4 regions of the Bradyrhizobium sp. Unk1 genome follow, and region 3 is predicted to be linked to each of the others. Evidence: riboswitches for the same ligand, from Rfam matches in the RefSeq annotation. Region 3 holds a riboswitch; each other region holds the start of a gene.
What was found. A riboswitch is a leader RNA that binds a small molecule or an ion and turns the genes downstream of it on or off. The one in region 3 is predicted to bind cobalamin.
Positions count from the first base shown of each region.

Region 1: it holds a riboswitch for cobalamin, as region 3 does, so the genes downstream of both, AC5ZFO_RS11960 (TonB-dependent receptor plug domain-containing protein) here and AC5ZFO_RS43735 (TonB-dependent receptor) in region 3, are expected to answer to the same signal.
Region 2: it holds a riboswitch for cobalamin, as region 3 does, so the genes downstream of both, metE (5-methyltetrahydropteroyltriglutamate--homocysteine S-methyltransferase) here and AC5ZFO_RS43735 (TonB-dependent receptor) in region 3, are expected to answer to the same signal.
Region 4: it holds a riboswitch for cobalamin, as region 3 does, so the genes downstream of both, AC5ZFO_RS01190 (DUF1636 family protein) here and AC5ZFO_RS43735 (TonB-dependent receptor) in region 3, are expected to answer to the same signal.

Region 1 is NZ_JCAMOP010000007.1:283,658-286,860, reverse strand. Features, by position in the region: gene AC5ZFO_RS11960 (TonB-dependent receptor plug domain-containing protein) at 1-1,322, opposite strand, end outside; cobalamin riboswitch at 1,437-1,650, opposite strand; gene AC5ZFO_RS11955 (hypothetical protein) at 1,726-1,947, opposite strand; gene AC5ZFO_RS11950 (hypothetical protein) at 2,076-2,333, opposite strand; gene AC5ZFO_RS11945 (hypothetical protein) at 2,438-2,650, opposite strand; gene AC5ZFO_RS11940 (hypothetical protein) at 2,803-3,039, opposite strand; gene AC5ZFO_RS11935 (adenylate/guanylate cyclase domain-containing protein) at 3,106-3,203, opposite strand, start outside.
Region 2 is NZ_JCAMOP010000046.1:56,380-59,582, forward strand. Features, by position in the region: gene metE (5-methyltetrahydropteroyltriglutamate--homocysteine S-methyltransferase) at 1-1,670, opposite strand, end outside; cobalamin riboswitch at 1,774-1,976, opposite strand; gene AC5ZFO_RS39135 (nodulate formation efficiency C protein) at 2,994-3,203, shown strand, end outside.
Region 3 is NZ_JCAMOP010000065.1:9,268-12,470, reverse strand. Features, by position in the region: gene AC5ZFO_RS43735 (TonB-dependent receptor) at 1-1,105, opposite strand, end outside; cobalamin riboswitch at 1,270-1,477, opposite strand; gene AC5ZFO_RS43730 (hypothetical protein) at 1,708-2,073, shown strand; gene AC5ZFO_RS43725 (FixH family protein) at 2,176-2,568, shown strand; gene AC5ZFO_RS43720 (efflux RND transporter periplasmic adaptor subunit) at 2,653-3,203, shown strand, end outside.
Region 4 is NZ_JCAMOP010000001.1:277,256-280,458, forward strand. Features, by position in the region: gene cobN (cobaltochelatase subunit CobN) at 1-188, opposite strand, end outside; gene cobW (cobalamin biosynthesis protein CobW) at 188-1,237, opposite strand; gene AC5ZFO_RS01190 (DUF1636 family protein) at 1,234-1,608, opposite strand; cobalamin riboswitch at 1,705-1,926, opposite strand; gene cobO (cob(I)yrinic acid a,c-diamide adenosyltransferase) at 1,967-2,602, shown strand; gene AC5ZFO_RS01200 (cobyric acid synthase) at 2,608-3,203, shown strand, end outside.

The sequences.
Region 1 (3,203 bases), on a different contig from region 3:
CGGAACTGGGACTGCAGCTCCATATATCCGGCCTTGTTGACGTTTTGCGCCGAGACCGTCGCCGTTTGCAGTGTTTCGGTCTCATGCTCCGCACCAATGATGACATTGTTGTTGGGCGCGAGCTGGGTCGTGGTGTGCCAATCATACTTGACGCGATCGCCGGTCGTGATCGTGGGCATCACGTCGCCGGGCGAGACGTTGTGGTTCCAGTGGTTGGTGTAGTTGACGCCGAAATAGCTTTTCATCCGGTCGTCGAGAGCGGACCAAACCGCCTCCCCGCGCGTGAAGAGCTGGTGCACCGTCTGCGTGCTTTGCGCGGCCGCGGGAAAGCTCGCGAATGCGACGGGATCGAAGGTGTCTCCGGTAAAGCGCAGGGTGGCGTCAGTGTAACGCGCGACGCCGTTGAGCGTCAGGTTTTCGGTCAGTTCGGCGCCAAGCTTCGTCGAATAGGTCATGTTGTCGTAATAGTTGCCGATCGCCTTCTGCCCCGGCGGCAGCAATTCGACCGGCGTCACCGGCACGTCGTTCGCGCGGAAATGCGCGACGTTGAAGGCATAGTTGAAGTGGTCCTGTGAACCGCTCAGGCCTGCGGTTTGATTGAACGTTCCGAACGAGCCTCCCTCGACCGAGCCGGTCGCGCGAGCGGGACCGTCACCCTTCTTCGTTACGACGGAGATCACGCCACCCAGCGCATCTGCGCCGTAGAGACCGCTCTGCGGGCCGCGCAAAACCTCGATCTGCTGAATGTCGGAGGTGAGCAACTGGCCGAAATCGAACGAACGGTTCGGGTTGCCGGGATCGCTGACGTCGATGCCGTCGATCAGGACCTTGGTATGGTTGGAATTCGTTCCGCGCATGAAGATCGACGTCTGTCCGCCGGGACCGCCGGTCTGCACGAGGTTGAGGCCGGGAACCGCGCTCAGCGCATCGGATGCGGTCCGGCGCTGATCGCGCTCGATGTCTCTGGCGGTCAGAACGGTCACCGAGCTCGCAACCAGATTGGTCGGCGTGACAACGCCCGTCGGACTGACGACGACCGTCGGAAACAGGTTGGCGGCGGATACGCCGGCAACAGGGGGCGACGCCGGCAACAGCTCGGGTTTCGGCATGCGAGCCACGCGCCGCTGCTCGGGCTGGTCGGGCGCACGCCGCGCGACTTGCGGCTTCGTCGCACGTTCGGTCGGCGCAACCTCGACCGGCGGCAGCAGATCGGGCGATGCCGATTGCTGGGCCTGGGCAATGGACAGATCGAGCGAATACAGGGAAACGAACGCGACAAGGCCGGCGCAGAAGCGCCTGGCGGCAAAGACAATACGGGACACTCTTGTAACCTCGGTATGACGTCAGTGGCACGTCACAGCGAACGAGGTTTCACGGCGGAGCGATCGATTGCTCCGGTGAAGCTAATGTCTGTACTCCCCGACCGACATCTTCGCGTGTGACCACGGCTGACGGCAGGTCTCCTGGCTCGCGGGTCGTTACCTTACGTCGCCTTCCCAGGACCGAGATTCCCAGTGGCACATGACGAAAGATTCACCGCTTACAGTTGCGGGGGCAGCCGTGGCGTTGAGAATATCCCGGTATCGGGAAAACCTCGCACCACGTTCCCTTTTGATCTCCGTGAGGAGAACCGTCACCGGCCAATCTACGGGGCGGGCACGCGGAGAGTCAATCGGACGGTTGCATCACGGTCAGCGCGCCGCACCGGAGATTGAGCTGGCGCAATCAGGCCGGCTCCCGCTCCGAACGCGTCCTGATCATCGCCCGCTCGCCGGCATCGACGAGTTGGCCGATGCCGGTGCGGCCCGTGAGCGCGCAGCGGATGATGTTCTCGGCAACGGACCTGCGAAAGCAATGGTCCTCGCCGACCGGGCGATTGCGGCAGACCCGATCCAGCGCCAGCTTCATGTTGATCCGGGTGCGGGTGTCGAAATGCTCGCTGATCATTCGCAGGGCCTCGATGCGTTGATGTCGGAGCGGAAACGCGTGGGCGTAGGCCGGGTTCCAAAACCAGACCGCGCAGGGCGTTGCGCAGAGCTGACTAGGCCCGCCCTCTTGGTCTTGTGACGGGCGGGCTACGCCCGACCTCTTGGCCGCTGGGCCTGAGCCCAGGCCGCGGTGACGTCGCGCAGCGGAGCATCGCTCCGCCGGATCGGGGTCAGCTCACCGGAGGCCGAGATGATGGCGGTCTCCTCGCGGCGGCAGCGCGAGCATACGAAGCGGACCTCATGCGGCGACGCCGACCAGCTCGAACGTTTGACGTTGGCCGCCATCGGCCATGCATCGCAATGCGAGCACGACACCAGGAACCGACCGGGATCGAGCATACCCATTCCATAGGACTCCGCGTCCTGCCTGCCGCTTCAATGACTAACCCATGTGAATCGTTCCGGTGCCCGAGCACCGTCAGCCCGTCAGCTCCAGGCAGCGTCGCCGCTCAGTGGGCGCCCTTGAGGGTGCATGACGTGGAGCAGGTAACGGTGTTGCCGTGGTCGCACGCCTTGCAGGCGGCGACGCATTGGTTCATGTCGCGGGGATTGTAGGAGCTGTAGCTCCGCATCGCGCAGACCGGGGTCGAGCCGGTGATGTCCTGCTCCTGGTTGCAGGCGGCCGTCATGAGCGCGAAGATGAGGACTGCGACAAGGCGCATGGGATTGCCCTGGTAAGGAGCGGCAAAGCGACGTCAGCGAGATGCGCCGCACCGCAACGGATCTCGACATTCCCACCGCGAGCAATCATGGATCGTGACGCTCGCATCCCGAAGGATGCCCGCCAAACATTAAGAACGGATTGCAGCAGGCGTCAGGCCGCAGCCTTGGTCGCGATCACCTTCCGCATATCCACCGCCAGCTGACGATACTGCTCCGAGAGTCTCAGATAGAACTCGCGCTTGGTGCTGTCGGTGGCGAGCTTGGCAATCAGCTCGCATTCGGCGGTGAGCGTCTCGAACCGTTCCAGCCTGTCATGAAGTTCTGTCATCGGCGTGTCCCCGTCAAACGCCTCAAGGGACGACAAACCTAAGCCTGAGAAATAGGTCACGGCGAACATCGTTATCGAGTAGAAGCGTTTTTTCCGGCGAGGCCGGTGCCGGCCCGGCAACGACGGCTATTTCTGCTCCAGCCGCCAGGCGCCGTCCCAATTGGCGTCCGGCGGATTGGCCTCGAACTGCGCGATGCGGCCGAGCAGCGTGCGCGAGGGGCCGT
Region 2 (3,203 bases), on a different contig from region 3:
TCCACGGTGATAGGCTTCGACCGCACTACATCGCCAAACAGGATCGGTGGCCTGACGCAGCGCGAGCCGTAGGACTGCACCCATCCGTTCCTGGTAAATGCGAAGCCGGCGAGCTGCTCGCCGAAGTACTGCACCATGTCATTGCGCTCGAACTCGCCGTGCACGAGGACGTCGAGACCGATGTCCTCCTGCCAACGTACGGCGCGCGCAGTCTCGTCCTTGAGGAACCTGTCGTATTGCTCGTCACTTATCGCGCCTCGCGCATGCGCCGCACGAGCATTCCGGACCTCTGTGGTCTGCGGAAACGATCCGATCGTCGTGGTAGGAAAAGCCGGTAGTCCGAAACGATTGCTTTGGATCTCGGTACGGCGGGGAAATGGGCTCGCGCGCCGACGCGTGGTCTGATCGATCGCTTTCATCCGGACAGCGACATTGGCATCACGGATTTTCGGCGAAGTTCGGCGGATAGTCGCGGCACATTCCGACTCGGCAAGAGCTAGCGCAACATTCTGGTTGCCTGCGAGTGCCCGCGCCAGGATCGCGAGCTCCCGCATCTTCTGGACTGCGAAAGCAAGCCAGCTCTTGACGTCGGAAGCGAGCCCGGTTTCGAGTTCAACATCGACCGGCACATGAAGCAGCGAGCAGGATGGGGCAATCTGTACACGATCCTTGCCGAGCTTCGCAATCGCGGGTCCGAGCCGCTGGCGCAGCGAGGACAAATTCGACCGCCATACATTCCGGCCGTCGACGACACCGAGCGACATGACGAGATCACTTCGGCCGCCAGCGATGACCTGGTCCAACAACTGTGGCGCCCGAACGAGATCGAGGTGCAGTCCGGCAACTGGCAGGCTCAAGGCGGTGTCCAGATTGGCCCCGAGGTCGCCGAAATAGCTGGCAACTAAGATGTTGATGGCTGGCCCCTCCTTTTCGAGCCGGTCATAGGCATGTCGCAAAGATTGTCGCGCCCTCTCATCCAGATCAAGAACCAGGCAGGGCTCGTCGAACTGAACCCAATTTGCCCCACGTTGGGCCAATTCCTGCAGAACCTCGATATAGGCCGGTATCAGTTCATCCAGTAGTGAGAGTGGCTGGAACGCAGGATCGGGACTCTTGCCGAGCTTTAGGAATGTGACAGGCCCGATCAGGACAGGGCGGGTCTGAAAGCCAAGGGCCTTGGCTTCCTCATACTCCTCGATCGGCTTGCGAGAGCATAGCCTGAAAGTCTGTCCCCTGTGAAATTCGGGGACCATGTAATGGTAGTTGGTGTCGAACCACTTGGTCATCTCCTGCGCAGGTGCGCCAAAACCCCGCGGTCCGTGACCGCAACTCGCATCCTGATCGTCGCATTCTGATCCGCGGGCCATGGCGAAGTACGTCTTGAGCGAAACGGATTCGCCTTTCGAGGCGTAGATCTCCGGGATGGCGCCAACCATGACACTTGTGTCGAGCACCTGATCATACAGCGAGAAATCGTTGGATGGAATGACCGTGACGCCGATAGATTTCTGACGAGCCCAATTTGCGGCACGCAGGCCAGCTGCGTCCTCGAGCAACTGCTGTTCGCTGCTTTTTCCGGCCCAGTAGCTTTCTAGAGCGAGTTTGAGCTCGCGCCTTGGACCGATGCGTGGCGTTCCTAGCGTGGCAACCGGAAGGGAGAGAAGAGACATAGCGTTAACCCCAAGTTGGGGGCAGAGGCCGTGGCGGACGCAGGCAGGGAAAGTCGCGCGGTGCGACGGCTGCTTGGCGCACCACCGGGACACCCCGCCCGTGGACGAATATATTGTCGGGGCAGGTCTCCTGGCTCGCGGGTCATCGCTTCTGTCCGGCCTTCCCGAAGCCGCGCAGGCTTCAGTGACATCGTTGGACAGCGGCTTGCCGCTCACAGTTGCGGGGGCAGCGCCGGCATAGTCACCGGCTTCCCTCTTAGCTCCGGATCAAATGGAAACCGGAGAACCTCGACGACTTGGATTATCGGCAAGAGAAGTCTTCCGTCAACCTCTCAGATTATGTCTCAAGCTGATGCTGCGACATCTGCTACGCGAATGACCGTGCATCTCTATCGTTGAGATGATGTAGAAGCGCTCTCCAATCAGCGATACGGAATGACCATCGCAGCTGCCCGCGGGCCGCATGCCAGATCGGTGGAAGGGACAAATGCGGCTTGCGCGGTCGGGACTGCTGCCTCGAGCAGAACGCATCTGTTGCGAGTCCCGGCTTCCCCGCGGTTGCTTGAGCACGTCCACCATCCAGCCACCTTCTCGGCCCACAGGATCCGTGTTGGTAGGCCCAAGCTGGCAAAGCCAGTAACAATACCCGGCCAGCACGTTGATTTGCGGTCCAGCCAGACTCCAAATGCTCGGCGGTGAAGATCGGCTTCGCCTCGTTGGCCATCGAGTGCAAAGCGAACCTGACTGAGGCTGTTCTCGACTTCCGGAGCGCCGCATGTCGAAAGGAGCGCCAAACGCACCATGGCCCATTGGCCGCAAATGCCCAAACGCATGGCAGAGATCGAAAGGCACATTCTGGCAACGATACCGAATCAAACGGTTCAATGGCGGCAAACGTGCTCCCAATTCTCATCAGAAACTTGGCACTGAGGCGTTCCGCTGCGCCGTCGAATATCCGGTGCGTGACGAGGATGCATAAGCCGCGCTGGATAGCGCTGAACGGAAACATCCAGACGTGGGCCAGTCGGAAAGTCGACAAAGAGGACACAAAAGCGGTTCGAATTGCCGTCTATTACCTGGCACGAAGAATGCAAGTCTTCGGCATGCCCAGTCTCCTCCTGCTGGGCATGTCCAGCACAGCAAATTGAGGCTGTCGCCGGCAGCGAAGTTAGCGGCGCGTGACATTGAGGGGAGCGCCTGCTCGCACGGGACACCATCGGTCTCCCCGTTGCGTCGCCGCTAACTTCTTGCGCTCGCGCATAACAGGTTGAAGGTTGCCCGCTTTGGAATGACGTGTGGATGAAACCAGATAGGCCGACAGTTATGAGGAAAATGTTTGGAAGACGCGCGTTATGGTTTTGTCTCGGTCAATCCCTGATCTGCCTGGCCGGGCTGGCTCCGACGAGCAACAGTGTTCGCGCCAACGAGAGCCCCCTTATCGAAAGATTCAAGTCAACGTGGCGAGCGCAAGACGGCGAGACAATAGAACAAATTATCTCCAACGTCTCGAAGGTGGCACAGTTTGTCCCTCGA
Region 3 (3,203 bases):
CCCATTGAAAGCCGCTGCGCAGCCAGAGCTCGTTGGCGCCGCTGTGATTGTCGAGCACATTGTAGTTCGTGGTCAGCGTGCGCGCGTCGATGGTGACCGGGACCGGCGTGCCGCCGCCGAGGTAATAGTTGCTCCAGAGGCCGGACACGATGCCGTACGTCGGCACGATGCCCGGCGCGTTCGCCGGCACGAGCGGCGTTCCCCAGTAGAAGCGGTCGTTGTCCTGCCTGTATTCGGTCGCGCCCCAGATCTTCAGGTTCTCGTTGACGCGATAGTTCAGCTGGCCCGATACGTTGCTGAGCTTCGAATAGGTGTCGTCGATAAAGCCCTTGTTGTTGAAATGGCTGATGTCGAAGCGGTAGTCGAGGCCGTTGATCAGCGTGCTGCCGCCCGATCCGTAACCGGCGCGATAGCCGTTGAAGGAATCGTAGGAGGTGAAGGCGTCGTTGACGATTGGTCCGGTGTGCGGCGCCTTGTTCACGTAGTTGATGGCGCCGCCGGTCGCACCGAGGCCCGCCACCAGCGAGTCCGGTCCCTTGATGATCTCGACCTGCTGGAGGCCAGCCACGTCCATGGGACGGCCGGTCATGGTCGACGGCCCGATCGGGATGCCGTTGTAGAGCGTGGAGATCTGGTCGCCGGAAAAGCCACGCATCGAGAAGATGGCGGGCGCGCCGGGCGCATCGCCGCCGGTGACGCCGACTGCAGCCTTGGCGATGTCGGTCGTGGTCCGGATGCCCAGGTCCTGCATCGTCTGATGACTGATGACCTCGACGGTCGCCGGCATCTCGCGCGCCGTGATCCCGAGCCGGGAGCCGACGTCGGTGACGGCGGCCGTGTTCAGCGGCGTCTGCACCGGGCCGCTCGGAGCTTGCGTGGCCGGAACGGCGACAGCAGGGGCGCCACGATTGCGTCCCGCGGCGCGCCGGGCCGCGCGCTGCTTCTGAGTGCCGGGGCTGACGGCAGGAGCCTGTCGCGGCGCAGGCGGCGACACGATCACCGGGCCGACCTCCCTGGAGCGGTTGTCCTCCGCCGCGCTTTGCGCGAGCGCCGCGGACGATAAGGACACCGACGCGAGCAGAGTAATCAGGAAAGCATGCGACAACGCTGGCCTCGCGCCAGCACGGAAATGAAGATCTTGCACGACAACGCTCTGCGGCGACGCAAACAAACCGTCACCGCGGTTGCCTTAGTCATCCACCTTCGCCCCAGGCGGCGGATGCACCGGCTACTTGTCCGACATCAGGGCACCCCGCCCAATGCGTTCGCGCGTGACCATGGCTGGCAGCAGGTTTCCTGGCTCGCGGGTCATCGCCTTCGACCGCCTTCCCAGAGGCCCAAACGGGGCTCCAGTGGTTCGTTTGGTCGTCGACTATCCGCCTACAGTTGCGGGGGCAGCCGCGGAATTGCCCACTGAGGTGGACGCACCGCATTCCCTTGAAGAGTCCTTGCGGACACTACCGATCACGAAACTGGCATCCGGGGGTGAGCGCGTCAACATCCGCGCGGGCTGTTGGACGGGCCGGTTGGTCGATGGTGGCCTTGTGTTGCTGTTTTGCACGATAGTCCGAAGGACCGCGTCGAAACGTCCAACCGGCCTCCGGACGAGCCTGGGTAACGTACCCTTGACCACGATCAATGACTGCCTTTGGTGTCCGAATATGCTACTGAGGCCGTGTTCCGGCCCGACAAGGCAAGTCGATATTGATGCAGTTCGTCCGTACCATCCTGGCAGTCGCCATCGCCATATCTCTGGCGATGCTGCCGGTCGGCGCGTCCGCGGCGAACCTCGCAATGTCGTCGGACGGCATGCAGACGGCCATGCACATGAGCGGCGACGCCGACATGTCGATGGACGAGTGTTGTCCCGACATGAAGGGAACGGGCTCCCATAGCGACGGCTACAAGTGCGGGATGGGTTTCTGCTGCGTTGGCGGGATCATCGCGCTCGGTGATGTCCGGCCCGTGGCGTTCGAACGTCTCGCCGTCATGGCCAGCACGATGGTTATTCCCCCGGATCAGGTCGTTTCCTTCCGCGGCGGCAGTCCTCCTTTCCGACCTCCTCGAATCTGATCTCGCAAAGCCCGAGACGCGAGCGGCATGCCTGCTCGCGACGACGACTGACGTGCGCGCTTCACGCGCCACGGCGAAAGATCAATTCATGAGGACAGGACAATGCTTTCCAAAATCAGCACCGCGGCTCTCGCCGCCACCCTTTCGCTTGCCGCTTCCACCGCGATGGCGGGCGCGGGCGACTACGCCTTCGAGCCCGTCACTCCGCAGATGAAGAAGGGCGAAGACGTCACGCTCGCCGTTCGCCTGACGAACAAGCAGACCGGCAAGCCGATACCGGATGCGGTCATCTTCAAGACCCGCCTCGACATGGCCCCGGACGGGATGGCCGAGATGGAATCGGCGGTCGCGCCGCTGCCGTCCAGGGAGCCGGGTGTGTACGCCTTCAAGACGGACCTGCCGATGGCCGGCCGCTACCAGATGACGCTGTCCGTGAAGGTGCAGGGCGAACCGGAGACCGTCACCGGCAAGGTGATCGTCACGGCGATCAAGTGAGCGTTCGGGCGCTGCCCGGCGGCGCCCGACATTCCCCTTTTTCCTTCACACGGACGCGCGCTCCCGGGCGCGCGGATACACGACATGAAAACGCTGCGTCTCCTGACGGCTCTTGCGCTGGGCGGTGGCCTGGTCCTGGCCGGTTACTACTGGCATTCGAACGGTGCGGGCTGGCTCGCCGAGGCCGACATGACGTCGGCTGCGGCTGCCGCGGAGCGAACGCCGCTCTACTACCGCGATCCAAGTGGTGCACCGCTCTGGTCTGCGGGTCCGAAGAAGGACGACCGCGCGCGGGACTATCTGCCGGTCTACGACGACGATGGAGCGGCCGTCGCGCCGGCGCTGCCGAAGGCGCAGGCGGCTTCGCCGCGAAAAATCCTTTACTACCGCAATCCCATGGGGCTGCCCGATACGTCGACCGTCCCAAAGAAGGATCCGATGGGGATGGACTATGTCGCCGTTTACGAAGGCGACGACACCGACGACGGCACCGTGAAGCTGTCGCCCGGCAAGATCCAGCGCGCGGGCGTGAAGTCCGAGCCCGTCGCGCGGCGCTCGATCCGGGTCTCGGTGAAGGCGCCCGGCACGATCCAGCTCGATGAACGCCGCGTGTCGGTGATCGCGATGCGCGCCGA
Region 4 (3,203 bases), on a different contig from region 3:
CGCAGCTCTGCGAGATTGGCGAGCCGCAGCGACGGCAGGCTGTTGCGGCCGCGCAGCCAGCCGGCCGCGAACGCGGCAAGGTCGGAATCCGAATACGAGAGCACCACGAGATCGGCCGGGTCCTGGCCGATGTCCCTTGGCGTCGCGGTCTCCTCGAGACCGCGGCTCTCGCGGAAGACGACGTGCATCAGATACCAGATCCCAAGAGACCAAGTCCTGCCTTGATCGCGGCCTCGTCGATATCGCCGTGCTCGCCGATCACGACGAGCTTTGACTGCCTGTGACCTGCGCCCCAGGGCTTGTCGAACTGGTGGCGCACGCGTTCGCCGACCGCTTGCAGCAACAGGCGCATCGGCTTGCCCGCAACCGCGATATAGCCCTTGACGCGCAGCACGTTCTGCTCGCGCGAAAGACGCTGCACCGACGCGACCAGTGCGTCGATGTCGCTGACCTCCGGAAGATCGATCACGACGGAGGCGAAATCGTCGTGCTCGTGATCCTCCTCGCCGTCGTGATGCGAGGGGCGCGCGGCGAGATCGTTCTCTGCGGCAGCGCCGAGGCCGAGGATGACACGCGCATCGATCGCGCCATCGGTGACGGATAGCATCGGCACCCGGCGCGGCATCTCGGCGGTGATGGCGGCCTTGGCGGCTTCGATCCCTGCCGCGCCCGCAAGATCGGCCTTGGTCAGCAGCACGATGTCGGCGCAGGCGATCTGGTCCTCGAACACTTCCGACAGCGGCGTCTCGTGATCGAGATTTTCATCCGCGGCGCGCTGCGCCTCCACCGCAGCCGGGTCCGGCGCAAAACGGCCGGCGGCAACAGCCTCGGCATCGGCCAGCGCGATCACGCCGTCGACCGTGATGCGCGAACGGATCTCCGGCCAGTCGAACGCCTTCAGGAGTGGCTTCGGCAACGCAAGCCCCGAGGTCTCGATCAGGATGTGATCGGGCCGCACCGGCCGCGCCAGGAGCTTTTCCATGGTTGGAATGAAATCGTCCGCAACGGTGCAGCAGATGCAGCCATTGGCGAGCTCGACGATGTTCTCCTCCGGGCAATTCGCATCGGCGCAGGATTTCAGGATCTCGCCGTCGACACCTTCGCTGCCGAACTCGTTGACGAGCACGGCGAGCTTCTTGCCGTCAGGGTTTGCGAGCAGATGCTGGATCAGCGTGGTCTTGCCGGAGCCGAGAAAACCCGTGACCACCGTCACAGGGACTTTTGCGAGCGAGTTCATTCGGCGGCCTCCGGCAACACGGCAATGGGGGGAATGCGGGCAAGCGACTGCTTGCGGAAGATTTCGGGACGGCTGCGCCAGGGCACGAGGCCATCGGGCGCGGCGGCATAGGCCGCAGCACCCGCGACCACGTCGCTCGCATGGGCCTCTGACAGACGGCCATAGACATAGGACCAGCGGCCGGGCGCGCTGAGCGCAACCGAGCAGCCCTGGCTGCATGCCGACAGGCATTCGACGGGAACCACATTGACGCCCTCGGGCACGCCGGCGTCGAGGATCGCACCATGCAGGCGCTTGCCGGGCGTCGTCTCACCCTCGTCGAGCGTCTGGCCGGCACGGCAGGTAATACAGACGTGAAGTGTGACGGTCATCGCCTCTTCCAGGATAAACAGCGGGAGGCGAAGAGGCACACGGACCATTCCCCCGAAGGTCCGTTTCCCCGTCGCGGAACACCCCGTCCGCCGGTCCAAAACTCGTCCGCGCTGGCAGGTCTCCCGGCTTGCGGAGCAGGGCTTTTGGCCCTTCGATCCCCGCCTTCCCGATCCCCTGGGGGATCAGTGGCTTCGGGCATCTCTCCGGTCACGGTCGCGGGGGCGGCTGCAGTTTGGACCCGAATCTTGTCGATTCGGACCCTATCGCATTCCCTCTTCGCCTGTCATAGGACAGGAACCAACGCCGGGCCACCATTTGCCCCCGGCCGCCTCTTGTCAAGCCGAAGGACCAGGTCCGATGACGCCTGAACCGGATACCCAAACGGCCGAGGAAACCGACGCCCGCCACGCCGCGAAAATGGCGAAAATCAAGGTCGCCCGCGACAAGATCATGGCGACCAAGAGCGGCGAGAAGGGCCTCATCATCGTCCACACCGGCGCCGGCAAGGGCAAGTCCTCCTCCGCCTTCGGCATGATCGTCCGCTGTGTCGCCCATGGCTTCCCCTGCGCGGTCGTGCAGTTCATCAAGGGCGCCTGGGACACCGGCGAGCGGCGCCTGCTCACCGGCCATTTCGGCGAGCTCTGCCAGTTCCATGCGATGGGCGAAGGTTTCACCTGGGAGACGCAGGACCGCGCCCGCGACATCGCCGCAGCGCAGGCCGGCTGGGCGAAGGCCAAGGAGCTGATATCAGATTCCAATCTGCGCATGGTCGTGCTCGACGAGATCAACATCGCGCTGCGCTACGACTATCTCGACATCGCCGAGGTCGTCGAGTTCCTGAAAACGCAGAAGCCGCCGATGACGCATGTCGTGCTCACCGGGCGCAACGCCAAGGACGAGCTGATCGAGATCGCCGATCTCGTCACCGAGATGACGCTGGTCAAGCACCCCTTCCGCTCCGGCATCAAGGCCCAGGCCGGCGTCGAGTTCTGAATTCGATGGCGCGCGCATTGATGATCCAGGGGGCCGGCTCGGACGTGGGCAAATCGCTCATCGTCGCCGGCCTCGCCCGCGCCTTCACGCGGCGCGGCCTGCGCGTGCTGCCCTTCAAGCCGCAGAACATGTCGAACAACGCGGCCGTCACTGTCGACGGCGGCGAGATCGGTCGCGCGCAGGCGCTTCAGGCGCTGGCCGCCGGCGTCGAGCCGCACACCGACATGAACCCGGTGCTGCTGAAGCCGGAGACCGACGTCGGCGCACAAATCATCGTCCAGGGAAAGCGCATCGCGACCGCGCGGGCGCGTGAATATGGGGCGATGAAGCCCTCGCTGATGGGCGCGGTGCTGGAGAGTTTCGAGCGGCTGAAGGCACGCTCTGATCTGGTGCTGGTGGAAGGCGCCGGCAGCCCGGCCGAAGTGAACCTGCGCAAGGCCGACATCGCCAATATGGGCTTTGCGCGCAAGGCCGACGTGCCGGTCGTGCTGGTCGGCGACATCGACCGTGGCGGCGTCATCGCCCAGCTCGTCGGCATCAAGACGGTGATCGACCCCGACGATGCCGCGATGATCGAGGGTTTTGTCATCAACAAGTTCCG